DNA from 3 places in the Neobacillus terrisolis genome. Region 2 is predicted to be linked to each of the others. Evidence: predicted binding sites of a transcription regulator. Region 2 holds the regulator's gene; each other region holds the start of a gene.
What was found. The regulator Rex, encoded in region 2, represses fermentation and respiration genes when NADH is low (regulators of the CRP and FNR family bind a similar motif). The targets are predictions, from matches to a motif close to TTGTGAAATATTTCACAA.
Positions count from the first base shown of each region.

Region 1 (5,348 bases), on a different contig from region 2:
ATCTTCCAGTAATCATATGTGTTGGATCCATTAATACCACGCTCAACGATTTTCGCGTGGGCGACCCCGCTATGGCAGGTAATACAAGGAATGCCCTCCTCGATATGACCCTCGTGATTAACAATTAAATCACCATTAGCGGAAATTAAGCGATTCTTTGAATGACAGTGCTTACAATTTTCATCAGAAACAGCTACGGTTTGAATGATTGGGTCCGGCGGTCCGACAATATGATAGTAAACTTCTTTTAGTGATTCCACTTTATGTATGACTAAATTTGCAGCACCAGGTTCGATGTGACACTCGGTACATTTTATTTGATTATGTGCGCTCGCTTGAAAGGTTACATGCTCCGCAGCCATTTCATGACAAGTCGCGCAAAAGGATGGAGTTGAGGTATAGGAAATCGCTCCGTAAAGAATCCCTAGCAAGGCCATAAAAGTAGTTAACAAAGCAACAATTACTTTCCAGCGGTTCAGGCTTTTCTTTTTTTCTCTACTATTTTCTGTTCCCCCATGATCTTCAGTCGAATCGACAGGGGTTTGGTTTGGCTCGTTATTCTCCTTATTTCTCCAAAAAGCCATAGCATTCCCCCCTTAATAATAATATTTTACCAAATCTAGTACTCTCCAAAAACACATTTTAGTAAAATAGTACCATAAAAAAGAGTTGGTAGACTTTCTTTTTTAAAAGAATTATAAAATTATATAAAACGCTTTTTTACAGTGTTAATAGGGGATGTTAGTTATATTGGGTTGCTGCAAAAGCAAAAGCTTTTGAAGGAATTTAAATAAAAAAGGAGACACAAATTAACAAAGTGTCTTCTTTACATGGACAATAAATATTTTTTTATGAGAAGGTTTTTCTGAAAAGAATCACTTTCCTATGGCTGCACTGCAACCGAACCATATTCGTAGTAGCTAGTATTCACAAAAATTTTATCGTCATGATGACAACCCCAGCATACAGACATGTTGGTGTATCGTTTTAATGCAGATGAAGGATTTCTATCTAACATATAATCTCTCGCTAACGCAGTCCGTACTGGCTGGTTTTTAATATCTGGGAAGTACGTTGGATCTGAAACAATTTCGTTTACGGTTTTACCGTTTGCATCTCTCATTAAACTAACATCTGTTCCATGTGCATAGTGGCAGCGCACACAGGTAAATCGGTCAGAAATGGTTGTGTGTCGATACGCGTGGCTAAATATTCCCGTTAATGAACCTGATTTAGCTAGATAATCTGTGTGGCATGTAGAACAGAAAGCGGACATCGCTTTGCCCCGACCATCGTTAGCGGTCCAAAGAGTTGAAATATTTGTCGCTGTCTCATGAAATGCTGAGTATTTAGGTTCCGTACTTGGTTCAACGTCAAGCTTAACTACATAGGCACGTGAAATGTTTGCGATTGAAATATTTGCTGGAAACAGTGTGTCTGCAAGATTTGCCTTAGCTGCAATAAAGCCATTTCCTAGAATGACCCCTTCTTTAAGCATGCCGGCATGAAGTAATGGAGGGGAATCAGTAGATTCATAGAATGCAGTCCAATAAACTTTATTAGCTTGTCCAGATGACCAGTCGAATCCAGTTAACCAAGGATCTTTTTCTGCAACATATGTTGAGCCGTCCTTCTTATAAAGCTGAATGACCACATCTCCTTTGACCAACCCCTTTTTCACATACTCTGGTCCAACAGAAGCATTGGGATAGGATATAGATGGATCACTTATTAAGGTAGATTTTAATAAAACATAACTGGCGGTAGAACCGACCAAAGTATTTACTATCGGGACTCCTATTAGTCTTTTCCCACCTTTGTCAGCCGTTACGTTCCCCATGTTGTTTGGATTTGCTGTTAATAAACGGTCAGAGTAGGAACCATGAGGGTTATGACAGCTGCCGCAAGAAAAATCGGCCGTCCAGTTTTCTTCTACACTTTCGCTGTTTCCGCCAGGAGCCGCTTTGTCTTTTAAGGCAGAATTTACATTGTGAATGGACATATTCCCAGAATAAGAGCCGCCGAAACTCCCGGAAGAATCATTTCCAATAAACACATCATAGATTCCTAAGGAACCATCGTGACAGGCTGTACAAGTTGGATACACCCCATTGGAGTAAAAGTGGTTGCTCCAAACAGTTGTGATGGGTTCATGGCAGCTCCTGCATGAGTTGGTATTGTTTTGAAATTCAATGTGAACTTGATCTGAAACATCCTGTGTGGCCGTTTTATTTATTTGCTGTGTAACCTTAGTTTGCTTAACTACAACTTGGATGGTTGGTGAAATAACCTTTGAAACGACAAAAAGCAATAATACTAATAAAATTAACAGGATAAATGAAAATCTAAATTTAAAGTTCCTCATTTCCAAAAGCCCCCCCTTCTCATACTCTCTATTCGTTTAAGAGATTTTGAGATGACAAAAAAGGGGTACAACTATGAATATCTAAGTTGTACCCCTTCAGTAAAGCGGTTTGGATATTATGATTTATAGTTTAAAGCTTTTCACCCTTAAATCCAGTACGGTGACAGAACTGACAGTAAACGTCTGTCGGTGCTTTAATATCTGTCGCATTTTCATCTGGTTTTTCTCGATCATGACAGACATAACAGTTTGCCTTTTCTTCGTTAGTTTGTGCCTTTGGTGCATGGGCAGTTAACCATGTGTCACTGTCGACATGTCCTGGAGGACGGTTGGCGTGACAGGTGCTGCAGAAATGATTTTGACGAGATTGATCTTTTACCTGAATCATATTCGCAGTATATTTTTCTTTATCAGTGCTAGTTTTAAGTAGCTGTTCGATATCTTGCTTTTCAAAATGCTTGATCCATTTTTCATCCTGATGACAATTCATACATTTATCAAGTTCTTGGAAAGCGTAGCCACCATGATTTTGATTCCATTCGGCAATATCATGGTTTTGTGGTGTGTTAATTTCTTGGTGACAGGTAAAGCATTCCATTGATAGCTTAACATCTGTTTTTTGCTTACCAATAGCCTGTAAGATGATTTCCTGGGTAGCTTCTTTGCTCTTTTGCTCTTCTTCTGAGGCGCTAAGTGTTGCAGCTTCCGCTTCATTGCCCTCTTTCTTATCGCCGTGCCCTTCAGCATGAGGATTTTCAGGAATCTGGTATGAATAGTCCTTCCACGGTTTCTTGCCTTGGTTTACTTGGTCATGACAATCGATACATGTTCCCATATTTGGATTCATATATTTTGAACTCATCAATTTATCTGAGTTTTCCATTGTCCACTTATCATACGTTTCGGAACCGTTAATGCCACGCTCAACCACTTTCGCATGGGCAACCCCGCTATGACAGACAACACATGGAATACCTTCTTTAATATGACCCTCGTGATTAACGATGAGGTCACCGGTCGCTGTTACGAGACGGTTTTTCGAATGACACTGTTCACAGTTTTCATCCAAAACAGCAACGGTCTGAACGATCGGATCAGGAACACCAGTAATATGGTAGTAAACTTCTTTTAAAGAGCCAATTTTATGTAAAACCATTTCGACATTTCCGGGTGCAATATGACATTGCACGCAAGTGATTTGATTATGTGCACTTTTTTCAAACGTTACATGCTCCGGCGCCATCTCATGACAGGCCTTACAGAAAGATGGACTATTGGTAAAGGCAATTGCCCCGCCGACAAATCCAAGCCCGCCAATACAGACAATCAAAAGAACGAATAATAATTTCCAACGGTTAACTGGATTCTTCCAATCAACTGCTCTAAGCTTTCGCCACTGCCTCCGTATAAATCCTACTTTTTTAGCTTCTGGATTTTCATCCGGCGGCCCTTTCTTTCTCCTATTCCAAAAAGCCATTTTAATCACCCCTCTATATTTCTCTCTTTATAATGAAAAAATAAGACATTCTACCTATAGTATCTTACAAGATATGGCACTTCTTCTAATGGACATTTTGTGAATAATTTATCAATTCTGACTATTAAACTATTTACACTTTATAAAAAGTAAATAACTGGATATATGTGTAAAACTCAATATATAAGAGAATTGTGAATAGAAATTGAAACTTTTTACAGAACTCAAACGTATTAACGTATTCTTAACATTTGATTTTCTCCTTAAGTTGTCACCCTATATCGGAAGTGATAATATTAGTAAGAAATTAATCGAATTATTTCGAAAGGATTTGGCTTGAATAAAGCGAAATCCTACATAAATAACTGTACATTCCCAATCCAATAAAGGAGCGTTTTTGCATGCTTGGTATTTTAAATAAAGTGTTTGATCAAAATAAGCGCGACTTGAAACGTCTTACGAAAAAGGCGGACCAAATTGAAGCTCTGGCAGCTGAAACTGAAAAGCTGTCTGACGACCAACTTCGTGAGAAAACAGCGGAGTTTAAAGAACGTTATCAAAACGGTGAATCACTCGACGACCTTCTAGTCGAAGCATTTGCGGTTGTCCGCGAGGGTGCGCGCCGTGTATTAGGTTTATATCCTTATCCTGTTCAGCTGATGGGGGGCGTTGCTCTTCATGAAGGGAACATCTCTGAGATGAAAACAGGGGAAGGTAAAACGTTAACATCAACAATGCCCGTTTATTTGAATGCTCTTTCTGGAAAAGGCGTTCACGTTGTAACGGTCAACGAATATTTGGCAAGCCGTGACGCCAATGAAATGGGTCAGCTTTACGAATTCCTTGGCCTAAGCGTGGGTCTTAATCTAAATGGTATGTCTAGGGAAGAAAAGCAGGAAGCATATGCTGCTGATATCACGTATGGAACGAACAATGAATACGGTTTTGACTATTTGCGCGACAACATGGTTCTTTACAAAGAGCAAAAGGTTCAGCGTCCGCTTAACTATGCGGTCATTGACGAGGTTGACTCCATCCTAATTGATGAAGCCCGGACGCCGTTGATCATTTCCGGTTCTGCGCAAAAGTCAGCAGCCTTATATATTCAAGCCAATGCCTTTGTCCGTACGTTAAAAAATGAAGCTGATTATACGTACGATGTAAAAACAAAGGGCGTTATGCTGACAGAAGAAGGGATCACCAAGGCTGAAAAAGCGTTTGGAATCGATAACCTGTTTGATTACTCGCACGTGACCTTGAACCATCATATTAATCAAGCGCTGAAAGCCAATGTGAGTATGCATCTTGATGTAGACTATGTTGTGCAAGAGGGCGAAATTATTATCGTTGACCAATTCACGGGCCGTTTGATGAAGGGCCGCCGCTATAGCGAAGGACTTCATCAGGCGATCGAAGCTAAAGAAGGTCTTGAAATTCAAAACGAAAGCATGACCTTGGCGACGATTACGTTCCAGAACTACTTCCGGATGTACGAAAAGCTGGCCG
Region 1 covers NZ_JBKFGH010000008.1:291,271-296,618, forward strand. Annotated here, with positions in the region: gene ACI48O_RS07040 (cytochrome c3 family protein) at 1-584, opposite strand, end outside; gene ACI48O_RS07045 (cytochrome c3 family protein) at 884-2,365, opposite strand; gene ACI48O_RS07050 (cytochrome c3 family protein) at 2,496-3,842, opposite strand; gene secA (preprotein translocase subunit SecA) at 4,244-5,348, shown strand, end outside.
Region 1: a site for Rex is predicted at 3,940-3,957, ahead of ACI48O_RS07050 (cytochrome c3 family protein). Genes of this name have one in related genera too.

Region 2 (5,348 bases):
TTGTTGCAGATTTAAGGTCACGGCCAAGCTCTTCCGTGATCACTTCACCGCCAGTAAGAACAGCGATGTCTTCAAGCATTGCTTTACGACGGTCACCGAAGCCAGGAGCTTTAACTGCAACAGCAGTGAATGTTCCGCGAAGCTTGTTCACGATTAACGTAGCTTGTGCTTCACCTTCAACATCTTCAGCTACAATCAATAATGGCTTACCTTGTTGAACGACTTGCTCAAGCACAGGTAATACTTCTTGAATGTTAGCGATCTTCTTATCCGTAATTAAGATATATGGATTTTCAAGAACTGCTTCCATTTTTTCGGAATCAGTTACCATGTATGGAGAAGAGTAGCCACGGTCAAATTGCATACCTTCTACAACATCTAATTCTGTAGTGAAGCCTTTAGATTCTTCGATTGTGATAACACCATCGTTACCAACGCGCTCCATTGCTTCTGCAATTAATTGGCCCACTTCTTCATCAGCAGAAGAAATTGCAGCAACTTGAGCAATTGAAGCTTTGCCTTCGATTGGTTTAGAAATAGCTTTTAATTCTTCAACAGCTACTGCTACCGCTTTTTCAATCCCTTTGCGGATACCCATTGGGTTTGCACCAGCTGTTACGTTTTTAAGACCTTCACGGATCATTGCTTGAGCAAGAACGGTTGCAGTTGTAGTACCGTCACCGGCTACATCGTTTGTTTTGCTTGCAACTTCAGCAACAAGCTTAGCACCCATATTTTCAAAAGCATCTTCTAATTCGATTTCTTTAGCGATTGTTACACCGTCATTTGTAATTAACGGAGAACCAAATTTTTTCTCAAGAACCACGTTGCGTCCTTTAGGTCCAAGAGTTACTTTTACTGCATTTGCAAGAGTATCAACACCGCGAAGCATTGAGCGACGTGCGTCTTCACTGAATTTAATTTCTTTTGCCATCGTTTAATAACCTCCTCTTAATCTTCGTTTATCTTATTATTAGTCATGATCGTGACAGATCAATGATTATTGGCCTACTACAGCAAGAATATCGCTTTCACGTAGAATTAAATATTCAGTACCTTGGTATTTCACTTCTGTACCGGAGTATTTTGAGAAGATAATGCGATCGCCTACAGCAACCTCTACTGCCACACGCTCTCCACTGTCAAGAACACGACCTGAACCAACAGCAATTACTTTTCCTTCTTGTGGCTTTTCTTTAGCAGTGTCCGGTAGAACAATACCGCTTGCAGTTTTTTCCTCTGACTGAACAAGCTCAATAACAATACGATCACCAATTGGCTTTAACAAGAGAAACAACCTCCTCAAATAATATGTAGATTATTATTTATTAGCACTCTCCTCTATCGAGTGCTAACACAATTATTATAATAAATAATTGCACCATCTTTTGCAAGAGAGATGGTAAATTTTTTTTATTTTGGTCCATGCTTTTCTCAACCTTATAAAGTATGCATCTTATTACCGTTTTTATCCATATTGGCAAAAAATTTTTTCTACAAATCTTATTCATTTGTATCTACCCTTGATAATTTGTACAATTGAGCTTAGTTCATTAGTTTTTTTAAGGAGAAGCATAATTTGAAAAAAGAGTATTGGATCGTCATTATTATCTTTTTAACTCTACAATTGTCTAGTCTTGTTGGTTTACCCTTAACCGCCTACATTGGGACTCTATTTGGATATTCAGCGAGCGAAATGAAAATACTGGCCGTTCCGATTTGGCTTGTCACAAGCTTTACTGTATCCCTTATCCTTGTGCTTTGGGTTTTGCGCGGTGAATTTACGACTAGGTTAGAACGGAATCAAGCTAGTATATCCTTGTCGATCTTCTGGGCCATTTCCGGTGTTTTTCTTGCCTTATTTGCTCAACAAGTTGCAGCCAATATTGAAGCGATGCTAGGAATCAAAATAGGCTCGGATAATACCCAACAAATATTAACCGTGATCGAAAGCTTTCCAGTTATTATTTTAATCAGCTCGATCATCGGACCTATTTTAGAGGAAATTGTTTTTCGAAAAATTATTTTTGGAGCTCTTTATCAACGACTGAATTTCTTTTTATCTGCTCTCATAAGCTCCGTTATTTTTTCTTTAGCTCACATGGAACCGGAGCATACTTTGTTATATTCAGCGATGGGCTTTACCTTTGCCTATCTTTATGTAAAAACAAAGCGAATTATCGTACCCATCTTTGCCCATGTTTCAATGAACACGCTCGTTGTGCTGATCCAAACTGTGTATAAAGAGGATATCGATCGGCTCATTGAACAATCAGAAAAAATTCAAAGCTTTATCGGAGGATTTTTATGATACAATCACCTTTGCTTACCGGAAGTATTCATATTGTTTTAGCTTGTTTATTTACCTATTTTGCGATTGATAATGTTAATCAATATGGCTGGGATTTCTTTAGTATCATCCTTGTCCTCCTCGCCACATTTGATTTCGGCTCTGGGCTAAAATTGGTAGCCCTTTACTTTAAATTAAGAAAAATAACCCAAAATAAAAATGAGCCTAGATAACGGGCTCATTTTTTGATTATTCTTCTGTGCTATTTGGATAATGCTTTAAGAAATAGACGAGTGATTGTAATTCTACCGCTAAATCAATATGATGAACTCGAATGCTTGAAGGGACATTTAATCGAGCAGGTGTAAAATTTAGAATCCCTTTAATGTTTACAGATGCGAGCCGATCCGTAGTAGTTTGGGCCACAGGAGCAGGTATCGTTAAAATGGCCACTTGAATATCCTCTTCTTCGATCTTTTGCTCTAAATCATCCATATGGTAAACGGGTACATCTCCAATTTTTGTGCCGACCTTCGCCTCATCTACATCAAATGCGATTTCAATCTTTGTATTATTATTTTTTAAGAAATTGTAATTTAAAAATGCCGTTCCTAGATTCCCGACACCAATTAACGCAACCTTCGTCAGTTCGTCCTGATCCAGCGTTTTTCGAAAAAAGGTTAGCAAATAGTTAACATTGTAGCCATAGCCCTTTTTCCCTAATGCGCCAAAATAAGAAAAATCCCGTCGAATCGTTGCTGAGTCAACTTTAACTGCTTCACTTAGCTCTGCTGATGATACACGCTGTTTACCTGATGAATGTAAATTTTTCAAAAAACGATAATACAGTGGTAATCTCTTTGCAGTGGCTTGTGGAATTTTGGTTGTATTGTCATTCGACATGTCAACACGCCTCTCCCATTTAAGATTATTTCACACGGTTCTCTCTACGAAAGTCCCCATTTTTTCCACCGGTTTTTTCGATCAGATATGTTTTTCCAATTACCATGCCTTTATCTACGGCTTTGCACATATCATAAACCGTTAACGCACAAACCGACGCAGCTGTTAACGCTTCCATTTCGACACCAGTATTTCCTTTTGTTTTCACCTTCGCTGAAATGAGCAATGTATATTCATCATTTTCTTTTTCCCATGAAAAAGAAACATCGACACCATTTAACGGAATAGGATGACACATCGGAATGATCTCCCACGTCTTCTTGCAGGCCATTACTGCTGCTACCTGTGCTACCGCAAGAACATCCCCTTTTTTCATTTCATTATTGGTGATTCTCTCATATATTTCACTGCTTACAGTGATACTTGAATGGGCTTCTGCCGTTCGAACAGTTTCCGGTTTACTGCTTACATCGACCATTTTCGCACGGCCTTCTTCATTAAAATGAGTAAATTCTCCCATGCATACAACACCTCTCTTTATGAATGATACACTATTTTTTCCATGAAGTGTGAATCAAACTTGTATTTTTCTTCACATGTTACGGTTATTGATGATATGCCAGGAATACGTTACACTTACTCTATCGTAGTTGAGGTGAATATCATGATATTATTGCAGGTTAACCAATTAAATAAATTTTATGGCGCAGATCTTATTTTATCGAATATAAAACTTGAAGTACAAACCCGTGACAGAATTGCATTAGTTGGTCGAAACGGGGCAGGAAAATCAACCTTACTTAAAATTATCGCCGGACACATGTCGTATGATTCCGGAGAAATCATGAAGCCAAAGGAAGTAACCATCGGTTATTTAGCGCAAAATACCGGACTTGAATCAACATTGTCGATTTGGGAAGAAATGCTTACCGTATTTGAATCCTTACAAAACCTTGAGCAGAAATTACGACATTTTGAGTTACAAATGTCGGACCCAGCAATCTTTAATAATACCTCCGTATATGAAAGATTATTAAAAGATTACGATCTTCTCCAAACCCAATTTAAAGACTTGGGAGGCTATCAATACGAAGCCGATATCCGTTCTGTATTGCATGGATTAAATTTCCATAGCTTTGATTATACAACAAAGATTTCCAGCCTTAGCGGTGGACAAAAAACACGGCTGGCCCTTGGTAAGCTATTGTTAACAAAACCGGATATTCTTATTTTAGACGAACCTACCAACCATTTAGACATCGATACATTGTCTTGGTTGGAGCAATATTTACAAAATTATGAAGGGGCTATCTTGATCGTTTCCCATGACCGCTACTTTTTGGACAAGGTCGTTAACCAGGTTTACGAAATGTCGCGGCAGCAAATTATGAAATACGTTGGAAACTATAGCTCGTATTTACAACAAAAAGCTGAAAACTATGAACGCGAGTTAAAAATGTTTGAAAAGCAACAAGATGAAATTGCAAAATTACAAGACTTTATTGCTCGCAATCTCGCTCGTGCTTCGACAACGAAACGGGCTCAAAGCCGCCGTAAACAACTCGATCGAATGGATGTCATGAATCGGCCCGCCGGAAACGAAAAATCAGCAACGTTTTCTTTTGATATAGAAAAGCAGAGCGGTAATGAAGTCCTTAATGTCAATGCTGTCGCAGTGGGCTATGATAACGAAAAAGTAGCTGAAAATATTTCCTTCCGAATTACACGAGGGGAAAGCATCGCACTAGTTGGCCCTAACGGGGTCGGAAAGTCTACCCTTTTAAAAACAATCGTCCAAAAGCTGAATCTGCTAGCTGGCGATTTTCGGTACGGCTCCAATATTACGATCGGTTACTACGATCAGGAGCAAGCGGAATTAACATCAAATAAACGAGTCCTCAATGAACTATGGGACGAGTACCCTTTAAAAAGTGAAAAAGAAGTTCGAACCGTATTAGGTAATTTTTTATTCTCCGGCGATGATGTGTTAAAAATCGTCTCGACTTTAAGTGGTGGGGAAAAAGCCCGGCTGGCCCTTGCAAAATTAATGATGCAAAAAGCCAATTTCCTCATCCTCGACGAACCGACCAACCACTTAGACTTAGACAGTAAAGAAGTATTGGAAAATGCATTAATTGATTATCCTGGAACGATT
Region 2 covers NZ_JBKFGH010000047.1:3,931-9,278, reverse strand. Annotated here, with positions in the region: gene groL (chaperonin GroEL) at 1-934, opposite strand, end outside; gene groES (co-chaperone GroES) at 1,001-1,288, opposite strand; gene ACI48O_RS22040 (CPBP family intramembrane glutamic endopeptidase) at 1,580-2,311, shown strand; gene ACI48O_RS22035 (YdiK family protein) at 2,308-2,523, shown strand; gene ACI48O_RS22030 (redox-sensing transcriptional repressor Rex) at 2,540-3,193, opposite strand; gene moaC (cyclic pyranopterin monophosphate synthase MoaC) at 3,219-3,713, opposite strand; gene ACI48O_RS22020 (ABC-F family ATP-binding cassette domain-containing protein) at 3,858-5,348, shown strand, end outside.

Region 3 (5,348 bases), on a different contig from region 2:
CGGACCGAAGAACGATAATAAAGACTTCTAGTGACAATCGGCAAATATTCCAAAAATTGATTTACGCTGATGTTTTAGAAGAAAAAATTAAAACGTATGAGGATGGATATACTAAAAAACAATTAAGTGCCAGACAAATAACTAAACTCCATAAACTCCTTTTGGAAGAGCATACCCCTGCCTTGCCTTCAATTCTAAAATTTCACAGCATCGATGTATCTGAATTAATAAAAGGGATCCAATGTCCTATTTGCAAACAGTTTTCATTGGTTCGTCAAGTCAAGAATTGGTTTTGTGTGAAGTGTAAAATCTATTCAAAAAATGCTCATAAAAAGGCGATAGTTGATTATTTTCTATTAATATCACCATCCGTTTCAAATAAAAATTTACGGGAATTTATACTGGTTAATTCTCGTCACATCGTAAAGAAACTTCTCCAAAGTCTAAACCTCCCCACCTCAGGCTCCAACAAAAACCGTCAATATCATCGCCCAAAAGACGTGCAACATTGGATACAACGCCAGAGATCCTGATTCGTGCAAACCGCCCAAACCGTCCAACCCAATCAAACCCAATCAAACCCAACCCAACCCACTATCCATCACCCAAAAATCCCAATTGCATATTTCACCATCCATGAGAAAAACCTATGTAATAAAAAGGAGGTCACCCCTGATGCGCACACCACCGCTACTAATCCTTTTTGTTATTTTGATTAGCGTGCTAAGCCCCCAAACCAAAACCATGAACACTCAAGCCCAATCCCTGAACCATCCACCTATCCCAACTGAAAGCCCGGAAACCGAAAAAATCGCCATTGTTACTCTTAACAAACCGCAATCGCCGCGACAAATATTGGAAAAATACCCGGAACTAAAGCTTAGGTACGTTTTTGAGCATGTTTTAAATGGATTTTCGGTAAAAGGTCCAGCACGTGCCCTTGAGCAATTAGCCAAACAGCAACCCAATATTATCGATGTTTCATCAGTAGTAACCTATCAAACAGAAAATGCAACTCTGCCAGTGCGCCCAATCGAAATAAACCCGAAGCCATGCCCGAAGCCATGCCCGAATCCAATCACGAAAATCGGACCTATAAAACCCGAAACCAGCCAGAACCAAAACGTCCTAACCGAGAACCGTCCGAACCAAAACAGCATAACTCCCACCAAGAACCCCACCCCCACCGATGCCAATCTCCAAATCATCGGTGCCGATGAGGCCCGCGGTTTATTCGACAACCAAAACCGCCGTCTCACTGGAAAAGGGGTTACGGTTGGCGTCATTGATACTGGGATTGATTACACCCATCCCGACCTGAAAGCAAACTTCAAGGGTGGGCACGATTTTGTAGATGGTGATAAAGATCCAATGGAGACAAAAGGGATTCCCGGTCGTTCAACCCTTCATGGGACACACGTTGCTGGGATTATTGCCGCGAATGGCAAAATTAAAGGGGTGGCGCCGGAAGCATCGCTTATTGCTTACCGGGCACTTGGGCCAGGTGGGAGCGGAACGACAGAGCAAGTTATCGCCGCAATTGAGCAAGCCGTTAAAGATAAGGTCGATATTTTGAATCTCTCACTCGGCAACAGTGTAAACGGCCCAGACCTGCCAATCTCACTTGCGTTAAACAAAGCCGTTGAAAAGGGGGTTACCGCGGTAACTTCATCAGGAAATTCCGGACCGAACCGCTGGACCGTCGGTTCACCGGGTACAGCGTCAAAGGCGATTTCGGTTGGAGCCTCGACACCCCCGATGAAAATTCCGTACTTACAACTGTCCAACCAACATACAATTAGATTGGAACCGCTCCAAGGATCACCGGAGTGGAATCACAGCGAAACAGCCGCGATTGAATTAACTTATGGAGGCCTTGGGCGAACTAAAGAATTAAAGAATGTGAAAGGAAAAATCGTTCTTCTCAAAAGGGGGGAGCTAACCTTTACTCAAAAAGCAAAAAACGCAGCCAAAGCCGGAGCGAAAGGCGTCATTATTTTTAATAATACAAAAGGCAGTTTCTCAGGAAATCTTGAGGAAATGGTTTCGATACCGGTGATGGCAATTTCCAAACAGGATGGCGAACAATTAAGGAAACAAACCGTTCAAACAGCTAGGACTATATTAATAGAAGAAAGTGATATTCTTGCTGATTTTAGCTCGAGGGGTCCGGTGACCGTTACCTGGGAAATTAAGCCTGATGTCATTGCGCCTGGAGTGGCAATAAACTCAACAATACCAGGCGGATATTTGGAACTGCAGGGAACAAGCATGGCTGCCCCGCATGTTGCGGGTGCCTGTGCCCTCATTAAGCAGGCCCATCCAGAATGGGGGCCGGACGAAATAAAAGCTTCATTGATGAACACAGCCAAACCAATTACAAATCAAAAAAGCGAACCATACAAAACATTTGAACAAGGGTCTGGCAGAATTCAGCCCGTTCAAGCGATAAAAACAGAGTCGCTTGTCCAACCGGCTTCACTTCAATTTGGGAAATTTCAGCTCAGCGATAAACTGCATCAACATCAAGCGAGTTTAAAAATAAAAAATATCAGTAGCTCGAAAAAAAATTATTATTTTACAATACCAAAAACTGAGGAGGGTATTAATTGGCACTTCCCGTTATCGGTCACCTTAATGCCAGATGAAGAAAAGACCGTCACGATTGACATGACCGTCCAACCGGAGCATTTTACGAAAAAGATATACGACGGATATCTTCAATTAAATGAAGGCGCAAATCGAATCAACATTCCGTATCTGTATGTAGTAGAAGAGCCGGATTATCCAAGAGTGATGGGGTTTGAATTTGGGTTAGCCGATAAAGAAAAGACATACCGATATGAGGTTTACTTACCCGGCGGGGCAGACGAATTTGGAATTGCCCTTTTTCATCCTGGTAACCACCAATTTGTTGGTTACTTAGATTGGAGAAGGAAGGTGGCAAAAGGCGTACTTAAGAATGAAGTGAATGTCGATCTTCTCCCGGCTGAAGGATTATATGTAGCTAAGGTGTTTGCTAAAAAGCAGGGCAGAGAAGATATGATTGAAACAATGATTGAAATTTTGTCGAAAAGTGAGGAAAGTCCGTTCGAAAAAAATACAAAACTTGTAAAATAAACAAGACGAGTTGTCATCAAACCGTAAATGAATCAAAAATAGGGCTTGATGACAACCAGCAACTAATATTATTAGAATAATTTTATTAATTAAAAATTATTAATTTTTCAAAATTATTGTCGGAATTGTGACTTATTTCCTTATTTAACATTGACATTGCATGGGGGCTATTGTATGCTAACAAAGGGTGTGAATGATAGGGTTTACATGATAAGTAGTGAATTTTTACACATTTAAAACATTGTTATTTTGAGCAAGACTTTACAACAATCTACAAGAACTTCAACAAAAACCGCAAGATTTTTCTACAAAATTGGTAAAAACAACGCAGTCGATTGTGCAAAACTCTACAACCAAGTTACCATTCTCTTAAAGAGAGGATGTGTTTGCATGCGAAAAAATAACCGTCACCCTTTTCAAGCTTATGCCTTAATGACTGGGATTTTATCAGCATTAGTTGGATCCATTTTAGTTGGAATATTTTCCGGGAGAGCCCTGGATCATTGGCTAGGAACAACGCCGTTATTCCTTATTATCGGCTTACTAATCGGTCTTGCAGCTGGGGTATTTGCTATGATCCGCCTCGTTAATCAATTCTTCTCAGGGGATAAGTAGTCATGTCTGAAATTAAAGTAATGTACACGAGGCAAAGAAAGTACATATTCTTCTTATTATCTCTCTATGTTCTTGGCTGGGGTTTTACTCCGTATCAGTCCGTTTTCTTAGGGCTGGTGCTTGGGACAAGCCTGAGCTTGTTTAATTTATGGTTGATGGTTCGAAAAACGGACAAGTTTGGTGATGCAGTTTTGCAAGGGAAAAAGGTTCGTTCACTTGGATCTTTTTCGCGGATGGCTACGGCCGCATTGGCAGTAATGATTGCTCTCAAATATCCTGATTCGCTTCATCTTATTTCTGTTGTTTTGGGATTAATGACATCTTACATTGTCATTATGATAGATTTTTTTCTTCAATCTTTACATTCACATAAATAGCGCGGAAGAGAGGTGATACTGTGCATCATGAAGCTCCAATAGTTACGTTTCTTGGGCTGAATTTTAATTTAGCCAATGTTTTGATGATTACGGTCGCAAGTGTGATAGTTTTTCTAATTGCCATTCTGGCAACTCGAAAACTAGAGATGAAGCCGACCGGAATGCAAAACTTCTTTGAATGGATTATGGATTTTGTTAAAAACATTATTGACAGCACAATGGATTGGAAAACCGGTGGAAGATTCCACATTCTCGGAATTACAATCATCATGTACGTGTTTGTTTCCAATATGTTAGGACTTCCATTCTCTATTGTTATTGATGGTACACTGTGGTGGAAATCACCAACAGCCGATCCAGTCGTAACCTTGACCTTGGCTACTATGGTAGTAGGTTTATCACATTATTATGGTGTGAAGATGAAAGGTACTGCGGCATACGGGAAAGAATTCCTTAAGCCGTTTGCGTTCATGTTCCCAATTAAGATTATTGAAGAGTTTGCCAACACGCTGACTCTTGGTCTGCGTCTTTACGGGAATATTTATGCAGGTGAAATTTTGTTAGGTCTACTTGCAAGTGGTCTTGCCACCGGTGTAGGTGGTACGATAGCAGCTATTGTTCCAATGCTTGCATGGCAAGGATTCTCAATCTTTGTTGGTGCAATCCAGGCATTTATTTTTACAATGTTAACGATGGTTTATCTGTCTCACAAAGTGAGTCATGACCATTAATATATACGATGTTCAGCCATGAGCATCTTAAAAAAATTCTATTTTTTCACATAATTGAAGGAGAAACTTAATAATGGGTCTTTTAGCAGCAGCAATCGCAATTGGTTTAGCAGCACTAGGTGCTGGTATCGGTAACGGTCTTATCGTATCTCGTACAGTAGAAGGTATCGCGCGTCAACCAGAAGCACGCGGTATGTTACAAACTACAATGTTCATCGGGGTTGCGTTAGTAGAAGCGATTCCTATCATCGCGGTTGTTATCGCGTTCATGGTTCAAGGTCAATAATTTTTACGAAGCAAGACGTTCAATAATGGCGAAGATCATTCCATGAGAACCTTCGCCATTCTCTTATGTCCATTTGACGAACACTTAAAGCTTTAGGGTGAACTCGTCACAGTCAATCTTTAAAGCGATTCGGTCTTACTCGGCTTCGGCCTTGAGAGAGCGACATGCATTTTTGATTTAACTTTGACAAAATAAACGGTTTCATATACATGACCTTAC
Region 3 covers NZ_JBKFGH010000013.1:154,925-160,272, forward strand. Annotated here, with positions in the region: gene ACI48O_RS09315 (nuclease-related domain-containing protein) at 1-533, shown strand, start outside; gene ACI48O_RS09320 (S8 family serine peptidase) at 676-3,120, shown strand; gene ACI48O_RS09325 (AtpZ/AtpI family protein) at 3,511-3,735, shown strand; gene ACI48O_RS09330 (ATP synthase subunit I) at 3,738-4,112, shown strand; gene atpB (F0F1 ATP synthase subunit A) at 4,133-4,843, shown strand; gene atpE (F0F1 ATP synthase subunit C) at 4,917-5,129, shown strand.
Region 3: a site for Rex is predicted at 3,336-3,353, ahead of ACI48O_RS09325 (AtpZ/AtpI family protein). Genes of this name have one in related genera too.